DNA from 2 places in the Lentilactobacillus curieae genome. Region 1 is predicted to be linked to the other one. Evidence: a T-box and tRNA genes for the amino acid it is inferred to sense, from the RefSeq annotation. Region 1 holds a T-box; the other holds one or more tRNA genes.
What was found. The T-box of region 1 lies ahead of leuS (leucine--tRNA ligase). A T-box ahead of a tRNA ligase gene usually reads a tRNA of that ligase, here a tRNA-Leu.

Region 1 (9,222 bases):
AGTTTTGAACCGGCTTTTTTATTTTCGCTTTTCAAATGCTAAACAAATTGGTGGCGCCTGTACTTGATTAATGAACTGATACGTCATTACGTTAAATTGGTGTTGGTCAAGTTGGCTCGCAAATTGTAGAATTGCATTTTTTTCTTCAACGCCACCTTCGTGCCCGTAGTACAATACCACGATGACCAATCCGTGTGGAAATAGTAAATCTAAACATTGTTTGATTGCGTTTAGGGATGAATCTTTGTGGGTGATAACGGTTTTGTCTCCGCCTGGCAAATAGCCTAAGTTAAAAATTGCTGCGCTGATTGGCTCTGAGGCAGGAACAGTTTTAGCAATCGTATCATGGCTAGCCTGATGAAGAGTGTAGGTGTTCTTTGCAATCTGATTTTTTTCTAACAAGCCGTTTGTTGAAGTGAGTGCTTGCTTTTGAATATCAAACGCATCTACGTGACCAGAATCACCTACCAATTGTGCTAAAAACAGCGTATCGTGTCCATTTCCCATTGTTGCATCAATTACCCGGTCACCAGGTTTCACTGCGTTAGAGAGCAACGTATGGCTGAATGAAAGTGCAGATTGTAAAATGTTCATAATAGATTCCACCTTTTAAAGAAAACATTCGTAATATTAATGATTAAGAGCCCTAAGCAAAAACCAGCTAAAACGTCGCTGGGGTAATGAACCCCTAAATAGATTCTTGAATATCCAATTAGCAGAATAAAACCGCAAATTAAGCAGTCAACGATAAACTTTGTTGTCTGGTGACTAATTATTTTATTCAAAACAAAGATTAAAGATCCGCCAACCATGATACTTACCATCGAATGACCACTCGGAAAACTAGAGGAGTTCACAACTGCCAGGTGTGGCAAGCTTGGCCTTGGTCGATTAACTAGAAACTTGATGCCGACGTTGATCGGGTATGATAAAAGCAGTCCGTTAACCATTAAGAAGGCTGCTGAATTAAAATGTTTGGTCACTGCAAGTAACAACACTAGGATGATTGAGATAATCATCGAATCGGAAACGCCCATTAAATTTGTGATGGTTAACAGAACGTGAGTTAATTTTGGCGACATGGGTAGTCGTAGGCACGATTGAATTTGATCGTCTATCGTTTGAAAAGTTTTTGAATGGATGACAACTAGTAAAGTAAGCACAATGAAAATAATTGCTGCGAAAATAATTGTATTTGATTGGCGCTTAGAAATTGATTTGTTCACGGGGGTTCCTTCTTATGCGTAGTTTATTTACATTGATAAGTATATCATTGTGATGTTGCTTTTTTCTAAATGATTTGATAGCATTAATGTCAGCAATTTTAATTTTTTAAAATGACGAGGCGAATTAGTAATCATCTAAACCTTTTACAGAAACCAAGTGGTAAATGTGAACTTGGAAGGTTAGGTGGTGAACTCATCGCTGAATGGTTAATTGAACAAAAGTAAACTAACCCGGTAGCCACGTTAAGGCGTTTGAGTGCTCTTCGAATTGAAGAGAATATAGGTGGTACCGCGATAACTCGCCCTATGATAAGCCAAGAATTGGTTTGTTATGGGGCTTTTTTAGTTAAAAATTGCAGAAATCGAGAGGATGAGATGTATGGCATATAATCACGATGTGATCGAGCGTAAATGGCAACATTACTGGAATGAAAATAAGACGTTTAAGGCGTCTGATTCAATGGATAAGGAAAAGTACTACGTACTAGACATGTTTCCTTACCCATCAGGACAAGGGCTTCACGTTGGTCATCCTGAAGGATATACCGCAACTGATATCATGGCCAGAATGAAAAGAATGCAGGGTAAAAATGTACTTCACCCAATGGGCTGGGATGCGTTTGGACTACCTGCTGAGCAATATGCTTTAAAGACTGGACATAACCCACGCGATTTTACTGCAAAGAACGTTAAGAACTTTAAACGTCAGATTAAATCGCTTGGCTTTTCATATGATTGGGACCGCGAAGTTAACACAACTGATCCAGATTACTACAAATGGACTCAGTGGATTTTTGAACAATTGTATAAAAAGGGCTTGGCCTACGAAGATGAAATCGAAGTAAACTGGGCACCTGACTTCATGGGCGGGACGGTGGTCTCAAACGAAGAAGTTATTGATGGTAAAACTGAACGTGGTGGTTACCCAGTTTACCGTGTACCAATGCGTCAATGGGTCTTAAAAATCACCGCATATGCTGATCGTTTGATTGATGATTTAGACGATCTTGACTGGCCTGAAAGTATCAAGGAACAACAAAGAAATTGGATTGGTCGCTCGAAAGGTGCCAGTGTGTTCTTCGGAGTTGATGGTCATCCAGATGAAAAGATTGAAGTCTTCACTACTAGACCGGATACTTTATTTGGTGCAACTTATATGGTGCTGTCACCCGAACATGACTTGGTTTCAAAAATTGTGACTGATGAACAGCGTTCAGTCGTTGAAGCATACCAAGACAAAGTGTCACGGAAGTCTGATCTTGAACGGACTGATTTGAACAAGGATAAGAGTGGGGTATTTACCGGAGCTTATGGTATTAACCCAATCAACGGTAAAAAAGTTCCAATCTGGATTGGTGATTATGTTCTTGCTTCATACGGAACTGGTGCCATCATGGCCGTTCCAGCCCATGATGATCGTGATTATGAATTTGCTAAGAAGTTTGACTTACCAATTGTACCGGTTATCGAAGGTGGCAACGTTGATGAAGAGGCCTTCACTGGAGACGGTAAGCACATTAATTCTGATTTCTTAAACGGAATGAATAAGGAAGATGCAATTAGTGCAGCAATTGATTGGTTAAGTGATAAGGGTGTTGGTAGCGAAAAGGTTAACTACAGACTTCGTGACTGGATTTTCTCACGTCAACGTTACTGGGGTGAACCAATTCCAGTTATTCACTGGGAAGATGGCGAAACCACATTGGTCCCTGAAAACGAACTCCCACTTAGATTACCTAAGGCTAAGAACATTGAACCTTCAGGTAGCGGAGAGAGCCCACTAGCCAACCTTGATGACTGGGTAAACGTTGTCGATGAGAACGGCCGTAAGGGTAAACGTGAAACTAATACAATGCCACAATGGGCAGGTAGCTCATGGTACTTCTTGCGCTATGTTGATCCACACAATAATGACGCATTAGCAGATTATGACAAACTTAAATATTGGTCACCCGTAGATCTTTACGTTGGTGGGGCTGAACATGCCGTATTGCACTTGCTTTATGCAAGATTCTGGCATAAATTCCTTTATGATATTGGTGTTGTACCAACAAAAGAACCATTCCAGAAGTTGGTCAACCAGGGAATGATTCTTGGAACCAACCACGAAAAGATGTCTAAATCAAAAGGTAACGTTATTAATCCTGACGAAATTGTTGACCAGTATGGTGCTGACACCTTGAGATTATATGAAATGTTCATGGGACCTTTGGATGCTTCAAAGCCTTGGAGTACTGAGGGAATTCACGGGGCACACCACTGGTTGGACAGGGTTTGGCGCTTGATGATAGATGATAATAACCATCTTCGTGATAGAGTTACTACATTTAATGACGGCACATTGACTAAGATATACAACCAAACAGTGAAAATTGTTAGCGATGACTTTGAAAACATGAGATTCAATGTCGGAATTTCTCAAATGATGGTATTTGTTAATGATGCTTACAAGGCTGACGCTTTGCCAATTGAGTACTTAGAAGGATTTGTGAAATTACTTGCTCCTGTTGCTCCCCATATTTCTGAAGAATTATGGAGCTTGATGGGACATGACGATACCATTGCTTATGAAGACTGGCCAACTTATGATGAAAGCCAGTTAGTTGAAAACACTGTTGAGATGGTGGTTCAAGTTAATGGTAAAGTTCGTGCCCACATAAAAGTAGCACGTGATGAAGATCAAGATAAGGTCAAAGAGACTGCATTAAATGATGAAAAGGTTAAGGAATTTACTGGCGATGCAACAATTCGCAAGGTAATCGTAGTTCCTAACAAGATTGTTAACATTGTAGCTAAATAAATTATCGGATAAATAAAAATGGAGATTAGATATTAATCAAGAATATCTAATCTCCATTTTTTGTTTGGGTATTTTATTGTTGCAAATCATTTGCTGTATTTGGTTGATAGTTTTTAGACCAAATAAATTCTGTCAGCTGTTTGTTTACAGCAAGATTGTTATTGTGTAGGGCAGAGTGTTGAGCTTTAGCTCCAAACACTTCATATGTTTGGTAAAAGTTAACGTGATCACGCAATAAATACCCTAGTGACAGGGCAGACGCGTTGGTGACAACGCCATCTGAATTTGAACCATCACCTAAGTTCCCGTATATGTTAAGTACTCTAGTTTGGTGAGGAAAATTATTTCGCAGACGGTATAGCAACTTAAACTCCGGATGAATGATCTCGGGTTTTCCATCAGCTAAGATTTTATTTTTATTTGGGACATCATCCCAAAGCTGACTTAGTGGCCCAGAAGTTGGTTGATTAGCTTTTTGATTGTTAATGATGCCATCATATGGACCAGCAATTAAACAAAGCTTCTCACTAGTTGGCAAATCCTTACGGTTACCATTCATAAGGTTGTAGTAAACCGTCGCATATGCTCCCATAGAGTGGCCAACAAAATTCAATTTGTTAACGTGGTACTTGGACTTTAGTAATTTGCACACCTTTGTGATCCAGTGTGCGTATTGAACTTCGCCAGCCCGGTTATTATTAAATTGAACCATGATAATGGGATTGCGCATCCACTTTTTGATGGTTCCTTGAATAACAATTTTACCGTTAGATTTAACATTAACAATCATTCGCTTCTTGGCAATCCCCCGGACTTCGGCGGATGTAACCATATCCCTTTCAGCAAGTAGGCTACTTGACCAGCCGTGAATAAACATCGTTGGGGTATTGCTGTCGACGAACCTTGAATCGGGCCGTTTGAGTTCCTGTGGGCGAGATTGCCAAAAAGAGAATCCCAATATGAGAATAATTATGATTCCGATTGGGAAATATAGCGCTTGATATTTAAATGAGCGCAACTTTGCAAACATACTATTCTCTAGCCACCTTGTTCATTTTGGATAATCTAATCCGATTTAGGAAATACATATAAATATATGAAAGAATAAAGGAAATTACAAGGGCAAAAAAAGTTTGTACGTATGGAGATTGAATCCCAATCTGACCTAAAATATCTAAGAAAGCCTTGTGTAGGTACATGATTCCTAAGGTTTGTTGACCGATTACCTGAAGAAAATGTACCAAGAAATGTGGTGTGTATTCTGATAGGAAATAACAAAAACTGAAAACCACGATGCTTACCATGATTGGAATAATTGTTATATAAGATACCCGTGAGAGGGGAATGTGATGGTATGAAGCGTGAATTAAACGTGATTTCAAGAAGAAGCCAAAGTTGAATTTATCAGCGTGTTGCATGAAAATCAACCAGCACGTAATCATTGCAGATGGAATGATTATCCAAAGATCTTTAACGATTTTTTGAATATTTTTAAAGTATAAATAACCGAATATAACAAAGAATGCCACGATGAGAGCAACATCAAAGTCCCATGGTGTGTATTTCCAGTTTAAGAAATGAATGTGCTTATAGCTTGTTCCGATAATTAAGGAAATAAAACCAGCAATAATCAAATATTCCCGGTTTTTAATGTATGTAATTAGGAAAGTAACGAATACCAAAGCAAGTAGGTATACGTTAATGTACCAAAAAACACTAGTGTAATGATTTAATACTCGCCCACCATATACAAGACGGACAAAGTAAAACATCGTATATTTCCAACTTTCGTTTCTGAAGAAATGAGAGGCAATTACCAAAATCGTTCCACAGAAGAAGTAGGAAATAAGCAGTGGGAATACCCGTTTCTTGAAAAATGTCAGCCACTGGCCAGGTTTAACGGGCCTTAAGAAGAAACCACCCATTATGAAGAAGATTGGCATATGCCACCAGTATAGAAAATGATATAACGTACCATGAACAGTAAGGGAGTGTCCTAGGACAACCGCCATAATTCCGATTGCTTTGGCCACGTCCACCCATTCGATCCGTTTTTTACTCAATTTATTCACCCCAAGATTTTTTATATTGCTAAAATAACCAATAATAACATTCTAGTGCATTTATTAATTTTAATACAATACTTTTTCTTTACAGTCAGATTAAACTTTTTTTGATAAAGTTTTGTAAAGACCTTAAAATGAAAGATTGATATTAATTTGATTCTTGATAAAATAGTACGAGTGTACTATATCGATGAAAGTGGGACGTTGTGATGAATGAGATTGATAATTCGCAAGGGGATGCCTCTAGGGATAAAATGCTATCCGGTTCTGCATGGATGACTGCAGGAAGTATTTTCTCTAGAATTTTAGGAGCAATTTATATTATTCCTTGGCGCCAATGGTTTGGCGATTATTTCTACCGTGGAAATGCACTTTATGGGTTTGGATATAATATTTACAGTTTTGTCCTGATTGTAGCGATTGCGGGTATCCCTTCTGCAATTGCTAAACAAGTTTCCCATTATAATGCCATGAATGAGTACGGGGTTGGGATTAGAATTTATAAACGCGGATTGGTTTTATCAGCTGCGTTAGGGATAATTTCCGCCTCAATTCTGTATTTTGGAGCGCCGTTGTTGGATGGGGGCAACGCTAACGTAATTCCCGTTTTGCACTCCCTTGCTTGGGCGGTGTTGATTATTCCAACCATGAGTTTGACCCGTGGATATTTCCAGGGGTATCAAGAGATGGCACCATCAGCAATTTCTCAATTTGTTGAACAATTAGCAAGAGTTATTTATATGTTGGCAACTGCCTACATAATTATGGAAGTTCTTCACGGTAACTGGGTAACTGCTGTTTCACAATCAACATTTGCTGCGTTTATTGGAGCGGCATTTGGAACATTAACTCTAGGCTTTTATTACTTTAAACGCCGCGCCCATTTCAGAGGTTTGGTTGCTAACAGTAATAATCAAATTCGGGTTGAGCCCAAGCAATTATATCAAGAGATAATTGCTCAATCCGTTCCGTTTATCATCTTGGGTGCCGGAATTACAATTTTTCAGTTGATTGATCAGTATACTTTTTTCCCAATTATGAGAAATATTTCTGGCTTTTCTGAAACAGAGATCAGCGATTTGTTCGCAATGTTTGCGGCCAACTCAAACAAACTGATAATGATTTCAATCTCTTTGGCTTCAGCATTGGCAGTGACTGCAGTACCACTTTTGTCAGAGGCACTAACCAATGGGAATAAAACTCAAATCAAATCTCAGAATACAAATGTGTTATCAATGTTTATGTTCACAATGATTCCTGCTGCTTTAGGAATGGCTGCGATTGCGGGGCCGCTTAACCGTGCTTTTTACGGAGCTCAGTATCGATCTTTAGCAGCCAATGTTTTAACGGTCTCATCAATCGTTTCTATTTTAATGGGCTTGTTTGTTGTCACGTCTGCTGTAATGCAGGGACTGTCAGAGAACAAACGAGCAGTTAAGTACTTCTTCATTGGAACTGCTGTTAAATTAATTGTTCAGTGGCCTCTGATTCACTTCTTAGGTGTTTTTGGACCGCTAATTTCAACTGCGATTGGATTATTGGTTGCTAACTATCTCATTTTAAGATACTTAAAAGGTCACTTTGGGTATGATACTAAAGCACTTAACGCTACTTTTGTACACGTAGGTGTCGGCTCGCTCTTGATGTATGTGGTTGCTGTAATCATGGTGTATATTGGCAATATGTTGATTTCAATTTTTGCCAATCCTTATGGCACGATTGCAAGTGCAATTGTGGCCGTTATTTCAGCAGTAGTCGGTGGATTCATTTACTTGTATATTACATTGAAAACCCGAACTGCGGATGTGATTCTTGGGGCACGTAGCGATAGTTTGAGAGCTAAATTAAGAATAAGGTAGTCAAAAGGCCATGATGCAGTGCATCATGGCCTTTTATTAATGCTCATTTTTTTTCATAAACTCTGGAATTGCTTGAGAAATTTGGTGTGGCAGCACTACGTACTGTGTTTTAGCTAGTTGTTCGGCAATGGCACTGTGTGTGTACACTGCCGCTTTAACAACATCAGCCTGATTACCAAACTGACAAATAAAACCACCGACTAATCCAGCGAGGGTGTCACCCATACCACCTGTGGCTTGGGCGGGAGTGCCTACTGTGTTTTCAGCAACTTCCTGGTGAGGGCTACAAACCTCTGTGCGACTTGATTTAACGACTGCGATTACGTTAAGCCGTTCAGCAGCAGCTTGGTTCAACTCTGGGGACTGATTCTTGATCTCTATGCCAGAAACCCGTTGCCATTCCATTTGGTGAGGGGTCAACACGTTAGTCGAATTGGTTGGAAGTGATAATTTTTGTTCAGCCACAATGGTTAACGCTGAACCATCAATCACTAAAGTTTGACCAGTTTTTACTTGGTTGAATAATTCCTTTAGAACTGAAACGCTGCGGGGCTCGGTGCCTAAGCCAGGTCCAATTACGACTACGTTTGCTTGGCTTACAAGTTTCATAACGGCATCTAAATCATCAATGTCTTGGAACATTGCTTCTGGAGTGTGACTATGTAGACTACTTTGGTTACTCTTGTCAGTAACTGCAGTTACCAATCCGGCTCCAGAATAAACTGCAGCCATTGTTGCCATCATAATTGCCCCACCAAAGTTCTGATTTCCACCAATCAAAACGATTCGTCCAAAGGTTCCCTTGTAACTATTTGCTGGTCTTTTTTTTATTATCTTTAGAATATCATTTGTAATTTTTTGCATAGGCTTGCCTCCTATGTAAAGTATAGCATTTACCAGTTACATAGATTAAACGATGCCATGATGATATGATAGAATATTATAAAAGATGATAGAAAGAGAGATTTAACATGACAATTGATTGGAAGTCATTAGCAAACAACTATCAAGAAGATTACTTAGCTGACTTAAGTGAATTGATTAGCATCGCTAGTGTCCGCGATGATGATAACGCTACAGATGAATACCCACTTGGTGAAGGCCCAACCAAGGCAATGGAGAAATTTTTGTCATTTGGTGAAAGGGATGGATTCAAAACAGTTAAACTGGATAACACTGTTGGCTATATCGAATACGGTGAGGGTGATAAGACACTTGCCATCCAATCTCACGCGGACGTTATGCCAGCTGGGGACGGTTGGAAAACTGAG
Region 2 (9,222 bases), 350 kb from region 1:
CCGGAAGTGCCGGAAAAGATACTCGTGGATTAATTCGTTTACATCAATTTAATAAGGTGGAAATGGTTAAGTTTACCAAACCTGAGCAATCATGGGATGCCTTGGAAGACTTGACTCACCAAGCAGAAAGCTTACTTCAAAAACTTGGTTTGGCATACCACGTGATTACGTTAACCACTGGGGACATGAGTTTTACAGCTGCTAAGACTAATGATCTTGAAGTTTGGTTCCCAGCCCAAAATCGTTATCGCGAAATCTCGAGTTGTTCTAATACAACTGACTTCCAAGCAAGAAGAGCACACATTCAGTATCGGGATGAGGATGGTAAACTTCAATTCGTCCATACACTTAATGGTTCAGGATTGGCAGTTGGTAGAGCTGTCGCTGCAATTTTGGAGAATTATCAAAATGCAGATGGTACAGTTACGATCCCAGATGTGTTGGTTCCTTACATGCACGGAATGACTAAAATTGAAAAACAAAAGTAACTAAATAGATTTAAGGCCGGTAGTGAGAGTCATTCTCGCTATCGGCCTTTTGTTTAAAGTGTTGATTTGACGCGGGTTTGATTGGCCTTCATTCGATCTGCCCGAAAAAAATCAGATAATCTCAAAAAAAGGCTTTTCATGAACGGCTAGATACGATATAATAATTCTTGTCGAAAAATTGGCATTGCAATTAGAAAACAAACGTAAAATTGCTTCTTGACGCGGTCTGGTGGCGATGATACAATGTAATAGTTGCATTGAGGATGTCTCTATCATCCATTTCTAAATGTACCATGGAGGATTAGCTCAGCTGGGAGAGCATCTGCCTTACAAGCAGGAGGTCACAGGTTCGATCCCTGTATCCTCCATATGAGCCGTTAGCTCAGTTGGTAGAGCATCTGACTTTTAATCAGAGGGTCGGCAGTTCGAGACTGCCACGGCTCATCGCCAGTTTTTCGAAGTTTTGCGGGCGTGGCGGAACTGGCAGACGCGCTAGATTTAGGTTCTAGTGTCTATTGACGTGGGGGTTCGAATCCCTTCGCCCGCAGTTGTTCCAATATGCCGACTTAGCTCAGTTGGTTAGAGCGCTTCACTAGTAATGAAGAGGTCGGGCGTTCGAATCGTCTAGTCGGCACTTTTGCGGAAGTAGTTCAGTGGTAGAACATCACCTTGCCATGGTGGGGGTCGCGGGTTCGAATCCCGTCTTCCGCTTCCATCTTCGGATGGGAGTAGCAAGTGTTACTCGTTACAACTTAATATTTATTTTGCACCCATAGCGCAACTGGATAGAGTGTCTGACTACGAATCAGAAGGTTGTAGGTTCGACTCCTACTGGGTGCATTTTTTATGCCGTTTTATCGGTATATTTCGGGAAGTAGCTCAGCTTGGTAGAGCACCTGGTTTGGGACCAGGGGGTCGCAGGTTCGAATCCTGTCTTCCCGATAGTCAATTACATAGCGTCACCAAGATCGTTGGACATGAATTAGTTAATTCATGTCCTTTTCTTATCCACGATTGTTTAGCCTTGTCTGACCTTGTTTTAGTTATTAACATTTGTGCTATATTATATAGATAGTAATTAAATATGCACATTATCGGGAAGTAGCTCAGCTTGGTAGAGCACTACGTTCGGGACGTAGGGGTCGCAAGTTCAAATCTTGTTTTCCCGATTTTTTTGTATCAAGAGATATTAATTGCAATTTAATGGTGGATTCGTATAATAATAGTCAGGATTAGTCAAGGATTGGGTGATTATATGGCTGACGAAAATATTTCAGATTTAATTGAAAAGTATTTAAAGAAAATTCTAGCGGAAAACGAAACTGTTAAGATTCGTCGTTCAGAAATTGCCGGTTTATTTGACGTGGTTCCTTCCCAGATAAACTATGTGATCAACACACGTTTTACCATTCAAAATGGGTATATTGTGGAAAGTAAGCGTGGTGGCGGAGGATACATTCGGATTGAAAAAGTGCATCTGCTAGACGATATTGATATATTAGATTCATTGATTGCGGCAATTGGTAACGAAATTTCGAAAAGAGATAGTGAAACAATCGTCTCAACGTTATATAATAATGAATTAATTAATCGAAGAGAGGCAAGCATTATACTATCTGCGATTGATAAGAGTGCAATTGATTTGAACAATAATGAATTAACGGCTATACTTCGGGCTAACATTATGATTTCTATTTTGAACCGGTTGAAGTATGACCGCTAGGAAGCGAGGGTATATATGGATAATTTATTCACACCAAGCGCAAAGAACGTTCTTTCTATAGCTCAACGGCAGGCTAAGCGTTTTAAACACCAAGCAATTGGTACTGAACACTTGTTGCTCGGGCTACTTATCGAAACAAACGGGATTGCTTACAAGGCACTTTCACAGTTTTCGGTAACTTCTGAAGATATTATTGAAGAAGTTGAACGATTTGCCGGATATGGTACTTTAAAAGACTTAGATTCGAATGATTATTTACCATACTCTCCAAAGGCAAAAGAGGTGTTGGCTCAGGCTGGCGATTTTGCTAAGAAGAATGGTGTTCCTAAAGTTGGAACTGAGCATATTTTACTAGCACTGTTAACTGACGATGAAGCACTCTCTTCACGGATTTTAATTAATCTTGGACTCGACTTAGCTCAAATCAGAAAGGTTACCCTGCGGAAGATGGGGGTTAGTGGTGGCTCAATGGCAACTAACAACGGACCAAAACGTAGAGGTCAAAACCAACAAAAACAAAGTGATTCTGCAACACCTACAATTGATTCACTTGCGCGTGATTTAACTGAATTAGCGCGTGAGGACAAACTCGATCCAACTATTGGCCGTGATTTAGAAGTTAAGCGGGTTATTCAGATTTTGGCTCGTAGAACTAAAAATAATCCTGTATTGATTGGTGAGCCAGGCGTTGGTAAGACAGCAATCGCTGAAGGACTAGCCCAGAAGATTGTCGGCGGTGAAGTCCCATCAGATATGGAAAGCAAGCGACTAATGATGCTTGATATGGGTTCTTTAGTTGCCGGAACAAAGTATCGTGGTGAATTTGAGGATCGTTTGAAGAAAGTTATCGAAGAAATTTACCAAGACGGTAACATCATTCTCTTCATTGATGAATTGCACACTTTGATTGGTGCTGGGGGTGCTGAAGGTGCAATCGATGCATCTAACATTTTAAAACCAGCATTAGCTCGTGGCGAGTTACAATTGATTGGTGCAACTACTTTGGATGAATATCAAAAGTACATTGAATCTGATTCAGCTCTTGAACGTAGATTTGCCAAAGTTAGTGTTGCTGAACCAACTACTGACGAAACTTTGGAAATTCTAAAAGGGTTAAGACCTAAGTACGAAGCTCACCACCAAGTAGAAATTACCGATGAAGCTCTTGAAGCTGCTGTTTCACTTTCAAGTCGCTACATTTCAGATAGATTCTTGCCAGATAAGGCAATCGATTTGATGGATGAAGCAGCCGCCAAGGTTAGAATTGATAAGCTAGAAAATGGCAAGACTCAAACGGATCATCAAAAAGTTTCAGAATTATATGGTGAACTTAACGAGGCGTTACTTGCACAAGATTATGAAGCTGCCGCAAAGCTACGTAAGCAAGTTAATGCATTAGAAGCTAAATTAGCAAAAACTGCTGACTCAGATGACAAGCCTAACTATAAAGTTAAGGAAACTGAGGATGATGTTGCTGAGGTTGTTTCTGAGTGGACTGGTGTTCCAGTTACCCAGATGACCAAGACTGAAGCTGACAAATTAGTGAACTTGGAAGATGTCCTCCATAAGCGGGTCATTGGCCAGGAAGAGGCGATTTCAGCAGTTTCAAGGTCAATTAGACGTGCTAGAAGTGGTCTGAAGGATCCTAATCGTCCAATTGGTTCATTTATGTTCCTAGGACCTACCGGAGTTGGTAAAACGGAATTGGCTAAGGCGGTTGCAGAAGCAGTCTTTGGCTCAGAAGACGATATTATCCGAGTGGATATGAGTGAGTTCATGGAAAAATACTCGACTAGTCGTTTGATTGGTTCAGCTCCTGGTTACGTTGGTTATGATGAGGGTGGTCAATTAACTGAAAAGGTTCGTCAAAAGCCATATTCAGTTGTTTTATTCGATGAGGTCGAAAAGGCTCACCCAGATGTATTTAATCTTTTACTTCAAGTATTGGATGATGGTTTCCTAAGTGACTCTAAGGGTCGTAAGATTGACTTTAGAAACACAGTAATCATCATGACTTCTAACTTGGGAGCAACTACTCTTCGTGATAAGAAGACTGTTGGTTTCGGTGCTGAAGAGGCTAGTGAAGATTACAACGCTATGAAATCAACGATTCAAGAAGCACTTAAGCAGAGATTCCGTCCTGAATTCCTTAACAGAATTGACGAGACAGTCATCTTCCATTCATTAACTAAGAATGAATTGAGTCAAATCGTTAACTTGATGACTAAACCAGTTGTTAATAGGATTCACGAACAGGGAATCGACATTAAAGTAACCAAGACAGCAATTAACATTATTGCCAAGAACGGTTATGATCCTGAGTACGGTGCTCGTCCAATTAGAAGGGCAATCCAAACTCAACTTGAAGATAATCTAAGCGCTAAGTTGCTTGCAAAGGAAATTGTCCCTGGAGATTCAGTTACCGTTGGTGGCAGAAATAATCAGATTACAATTTCGGTCAAGAAACCTGAACCTAAGGGCTTAGTTAAAAATAAAAAGTAAACAGTTTTTCGATGTAAGGCAAACTATTGACATTTAATATGTAAGTTGGTATATTAACAGTTGTATTTGTTGTGAATCGAAATGGTCAGCGCGATCTATTGTCCGGGTTGACCTGCATAAAAACCAAAAGCAAGTTTGAGCTTGTTTTTGGATTTTTTTTGCTCAAAATCCGGCAAATTTGCTAAAAAAGGCAAATTGTAATCAAACTGTAACATTTCGATTCGGGAATTTTTGTGAGAGGTGAAAAACTTGGCAGGACATTTAGTTAAATATGGAAAACACCGCACCCGTCGAAGTTATGCACGTATCAAAGAAGTGCTAGATTTACCTAATCTGATTGAAATCCAAAGCGATTCATATAATTGGTTCTTGGATGACGGATTACGGGAAACATTCGATGGCATTATGCCAATTGACGATTTCCAAGGAAAATTATCATTGGAATTTGTTGATTATCAACTTTTAGAGCCAAAGTATACTGTTGACGAGGCTCGTGAACACGAAGCCAACTATTCAGCACCATTGCACATCACTTTGAAATTGACTAACCACGAAACTGGCGAAATCAAGACTCAAGATGTGTTCTTTGGTGACTTCCCATTGATGACTAATCAAGGTACTTTTATCATCAATGGTGCAGAACGAGTTATTGTTTCTCAATTAGTTCGTTCTCCTGGTGTTTACTACCATGAAGATAACGATAAAAATGGTAAGGTTTCATTTGGTACAACCATCATCCCTAACCGTGGTGCATGGCTAGAATTTGAAACTGATGCAAAGAACATTTCATATGTACGTATTGATAGAACTCGTAAGATTCCGTTGACTGAGTTGGTTCGTTCATTAGGTTTTGGTGATGATTCAGAAATCACTGAAATCTTTGGTGAAAACGACAGTTTGGAACTTACTCTTGAAAAGGACGTTCATAAAGATACTGACGATTCACGTGTTGAAGAGTCATTGAAAGATATCTACGAGCGTTTGCGGCCTGGTGAACCTAAGACTGCTGATTCTTCAAGAAGTTTATTGACTGCGCGTTTCTTTGATCCAAAGCGTTACGATATGGCTCCAGTTGGTCGTTACAAGACTAACAAGAAGCTCAGTTTAAAGACTCGTCTTTTGGGACTTACTCTTGCTGAAACTTTAGCTGATCCTGATACTGGTGAAGTTATTGCTCAAAAGGGTACTTTAGTGACCAAGGATGTAATGAAAGATTTGAGCCCATACTTGGATAACAAGGACTTCAAGGCATACACATTCAACCCTTCAGAAGAAGCCGTTGTTACTGAGCCAATGACTGTGCAAATTATCAAGGTTCAATCAGAAAACGATCCTGAGAGAGTTGTTCCAGTTATTGGTAACGACAACATTAGTCTCGACTTCAAGCACATTACTCCAGCTGACATCATCGCATCAATGAACTACTTCTTTAACTTACAAGAAGGTATTGGTTCAACTGATGATATCGATCACTTGGGTAACCGTCGTATCCGTTCAGTTGGTGAGTTACTACAAAACCAATTTAGAATCGGACTTTCACGGATGGAACGTGTTGTACGTGAAAGAATGTCTATTCAAGACAGTGCAACTGTTACACCACAACAATTGATTAACATTCGTCCTGTTGTAGCATCAATCAAGGAATTCTTCGGTTCTTCTCAACTCTCACAATTCATGGACCAAACTAATCCATTGGGTGAATTGACACACAAACGTCGTCTATCAGCCCTTGGACCTGGTGGTTTGACTCGTGACCGTGCCGGATATGAAGTTCGTGACGTTCACTATACCCACTATGGCCGTATGTGTCCTATTGAAACTCCTGAAGGTCCTAACATTGGATTGATCAACAGTTTGTCAAGTTATGCCCGAGTTAACAGATATGGGTTCATTGAAACTCCATACCGTCGTGTTGACTGGACTTCTCACAAAGTTACTGATCGAATCGATTATTTGACTGCTGACGAAGAAGATAACTTCGTTATTGCACAGGCCAACTCACCATTGAATGACGACGGTTCATTTGTAAATGACGTTGTTATGGCTCGTGCTAAGTCAAATAACATCGAAACTGGAATCGAAAACGTCGATTACATGGACGTTTCTCCTAAGCAAGTAGTTGCCGTTGCGACTGCATGTATTCCTTTCTTGGAAAATGATGACTCAAACCGTGCCTTAATGGGTGCTAACATGCAGCGTCAAGCCGTTCCTTTGGTTGACCCTCATGCTCCACTTATTGGTACTGGTATTGAATATAAAGCAGCTCATGATTCTGGTGTTGCTTTGATTTGTAAGTATGACGGTACCGTTGAATACGTTGATTCACGTGAAGTTCGTGTTCGTCGCGAAGATGGTACTCTTGATACCTACAAGCTAATGAAATTCCACCGTTCAAACGGTGGTAAGAACTACAACCAACGTCCAATCGTTAAGACAGGGGACAAAGTTGATGCTGACGAAATCTTAGCTGATGGTCCATCAATGGAAAACGGAGAGCTTGCTCTTGGTCAAAACCCAGTTGTTGCCTTCATGACTTGGCAAGGATATAACTTTGAAGATGCCATCGCTATCAACGAGCGATTGGTTAAGGATGATGTTTACACATCAATCCATATCGAAGAGTACGAATCAGAAACTCGGGACACTAAACTTGGACCTGAGGAAATGACTCGTGAGCTTCCTAACGTTGGTGAGGACGCACTTAAGAACCTTGATGAAAACGGTACTGTAATGATTGGTGCTGAAGTTCATGATGGTGATATCTTGGTTGGTAAAGTTACTCCTAAGGGTGTTACTGAATTATCAGCCGAAGAGCGTTTGCTGCATGCCATCTTTGGTGAAAAATCACGTGAAGTTCGTGATACATCACTTAGAGTTCCTCATGGTGGTGGCGGTATCGTCCAAGACGTTAAGGTCTTCACTCGTGAGAATGGTGACGAACTATCTCCAGGTGTTAACAAGATGATCCGGGTTTATATTGCTCAAAAACGTAAGCTCCAAGTTGGTGACAAGATGGCCGGTCGTCATGGTAACAAGGGTACAGTTTCAGTGGTTATTCCTGAAGAAGATATGCCTTACTTGCCAGACGGAACACCAATCGACATTATGCTTAGTCCCATGGGTGTGCCATCTCGTATGAACATCGGACAAGTTTTGGAAATCCATTTAGGTATGGCTGCTAGAAAACTTGGTATCCACATGGCTACACCTGTTTTCGATGGTGCTCAAGATAGTGATATTTGGGATGCTGTTAAGGAAGCTGGTATGGCTGATGATGGTAAGACTGTTGTTTACGATGGTCGTACCGGTGAACCATTTGACAAACGAATTGCCGTTGGGGTTATGCATTACATGAAGCTTGCCCACATGGTTGACGATAAGATTCATGCTCGTTCAATTGGACCTTACTCATTAGTTACGCAACAACCACTTGGTGGTAAAGCACAATTTGGTGGCCAGCGTTTCGGTGAAATGGAAGTTTGGGCACTTGAAGCTTATGGTGCAGCTTATACATTGCAAGAAATCTTAACTTACAAGTCTGATGATGTTACCGGACGGGTTAAGACTTATGAAGCAATTGTTAAGGGTGAACCAATTCCTAAGCCAGGTGTTCCAGAATCATTCCGAGTTCTTGTTAAAGAACTTCAATCTCTTGGTCTTGATATGAAAGTGCTCGATAACAGCAAGAAGGAAATCGAACTTCGTGATTTAGACGATGACGATGATGTCTTGAATGTTGATGCTATCAGCAAGATGGCAGAACAAAAAGCACAGCAGGAAAGTCAAGCTGCAGAAAACCAAGAATCTCAACAAGCAGAATCAACTCAAACGAACAACAACGAACAGTAATGGGAGGTTGAACTAGTGGTCGATGTTAACAAATTCGAAAGTATGCAAATTGGACTAGCATCTCCTGATAAGATCCGTAGTTGGTCTTATGGTGAAGTTAAGAAGCCAGAAACAATCAACTACCGGACATTGAAGCCTGAAAAAGATGGGCTTTTTGATGAAAGAATCTTTGGACCTACCAAAGATTGGGAGTGCGCGTGTGGTAAATACAAGCGAATCCGTTACAAGGGTATCGTCTGTGACCGATGTGGTGTTGAAGTTACTCGTTCAAAAGTCCGTCGTGAACGAATGGGTCATATTGAATTAGCAGCTCCAGTAACTCACATCTGGTACTTCAAAGGAATCCCTAGTCGGATGGGTCTTGTCCTTGACATGAGCCCACGTGCCCTTGAAGAAATTATCTACTTTGCATCATATGTTGTAACTGATCCAGGTAACACACCAATGGAGAAGAAACAACTCTTGTCAGAACGTGAATACCGTGAAAAGAAACAAGAATACGGTCCACGTTTCGAAGCCCAAGTTGGTGCGGAAGCAATTAAGACATTGTTAAAAGATGTCGATGTTGAAAAAGAAGTTGCTGAACTTAAGGAAGAACTTAAAGATGCAACTGGTCAAAAGAGAACTCGTGCCGTAAGACGTTTGGATATCTTGGAAGCA

Region 2: it encodes a tRNA-Leu, which carries the amino acid that the T-box ahead of leuS (leucine--tRNA ligase) is inferred to sense. The anticodon was not compared.

Annotation. Positions count from the first base shown of each region.
Region 1 is NZ_CP018906.1:1,694,793-1,704,014, forward strand. Features, by position in the region: gene mnmM (tRNA 5-(aminomethyl)-2-thiouridylate-methyltransferase MnmM) at 19-588, opposite strand; gene PL11_RS08205 (phosphatase PAP2 family protein) at 591-1,082, opposite strand; T-box leader at 1,332-1,536, shown strand; gene leuS (leucine--tRNA ligase) at 1,606-4,026, shown strand; gene PL11_RS08215 (alpha/beta hydrolase) at 4,100-5,056, opposite strand; gene PL11_RS08220 (acyltransferase family protein) at 5,058-6,098, opposite strand; gene PL11_RS08225 (putative polysaccharide biosynthesis protein) at 6,302-7,951, shown strand; gene PL11_RS08230 (NAD(P)H-hydrate dehydratase) at 7,988-8,815, opposite strand; gene pepV (dipeptidase PepV) at 8,923-9,222, shown strand, end outside.
Region 2 is NZ_CP018906.1:1,347,533-1,356,754, forward strand. Features, by position in the region: gene serS (serine--tRNA ligase) at 1-488, shown strand, start outside; tRNA gene PL11_RS06415 (tRNA-Val) at 784-856, shown strand; tRNA gene PL11_RS06420 (tRNA-Lys) at 860-932, shown strand; tRNA gene PL11_RS06425 (tRNA-Leu) at 954-1,035, shown strand; tRNA gene PL11_RS06430 (tRNA-Thr) at 1,049-1,122, shown strand; tRNA gene PL11_RS06435 (tRNA-Gly) at 1,128-1,199, shown strand; tRNA gene PL11_RS06440 (tRNA-Arg) at 1,255-1,328, shown strand; tRNA gene PL11_RS06445 (tRNA-Pro) at 1,357-1,430, shown strand; tRNA gene PL11_RS06450 (tRNA-Pro) at 1,584-1,657, shown strand; gene PL11_RS06455 (CtsR family transcriptional regulator) at 1,744-2,211, shown strand; gene PL11_RS06460 (ATP-dependent Clp protease ATP-binding subunit) at 2,227-4,713, shown strand; gene rpoB (DNA-directed RNA polymerase subunit beta) at 4,963-8,562, shown strand; gene rpoC (DNA-directed RNA polymerase subunit beta') at 8,578-9,222, shown strand, end outside.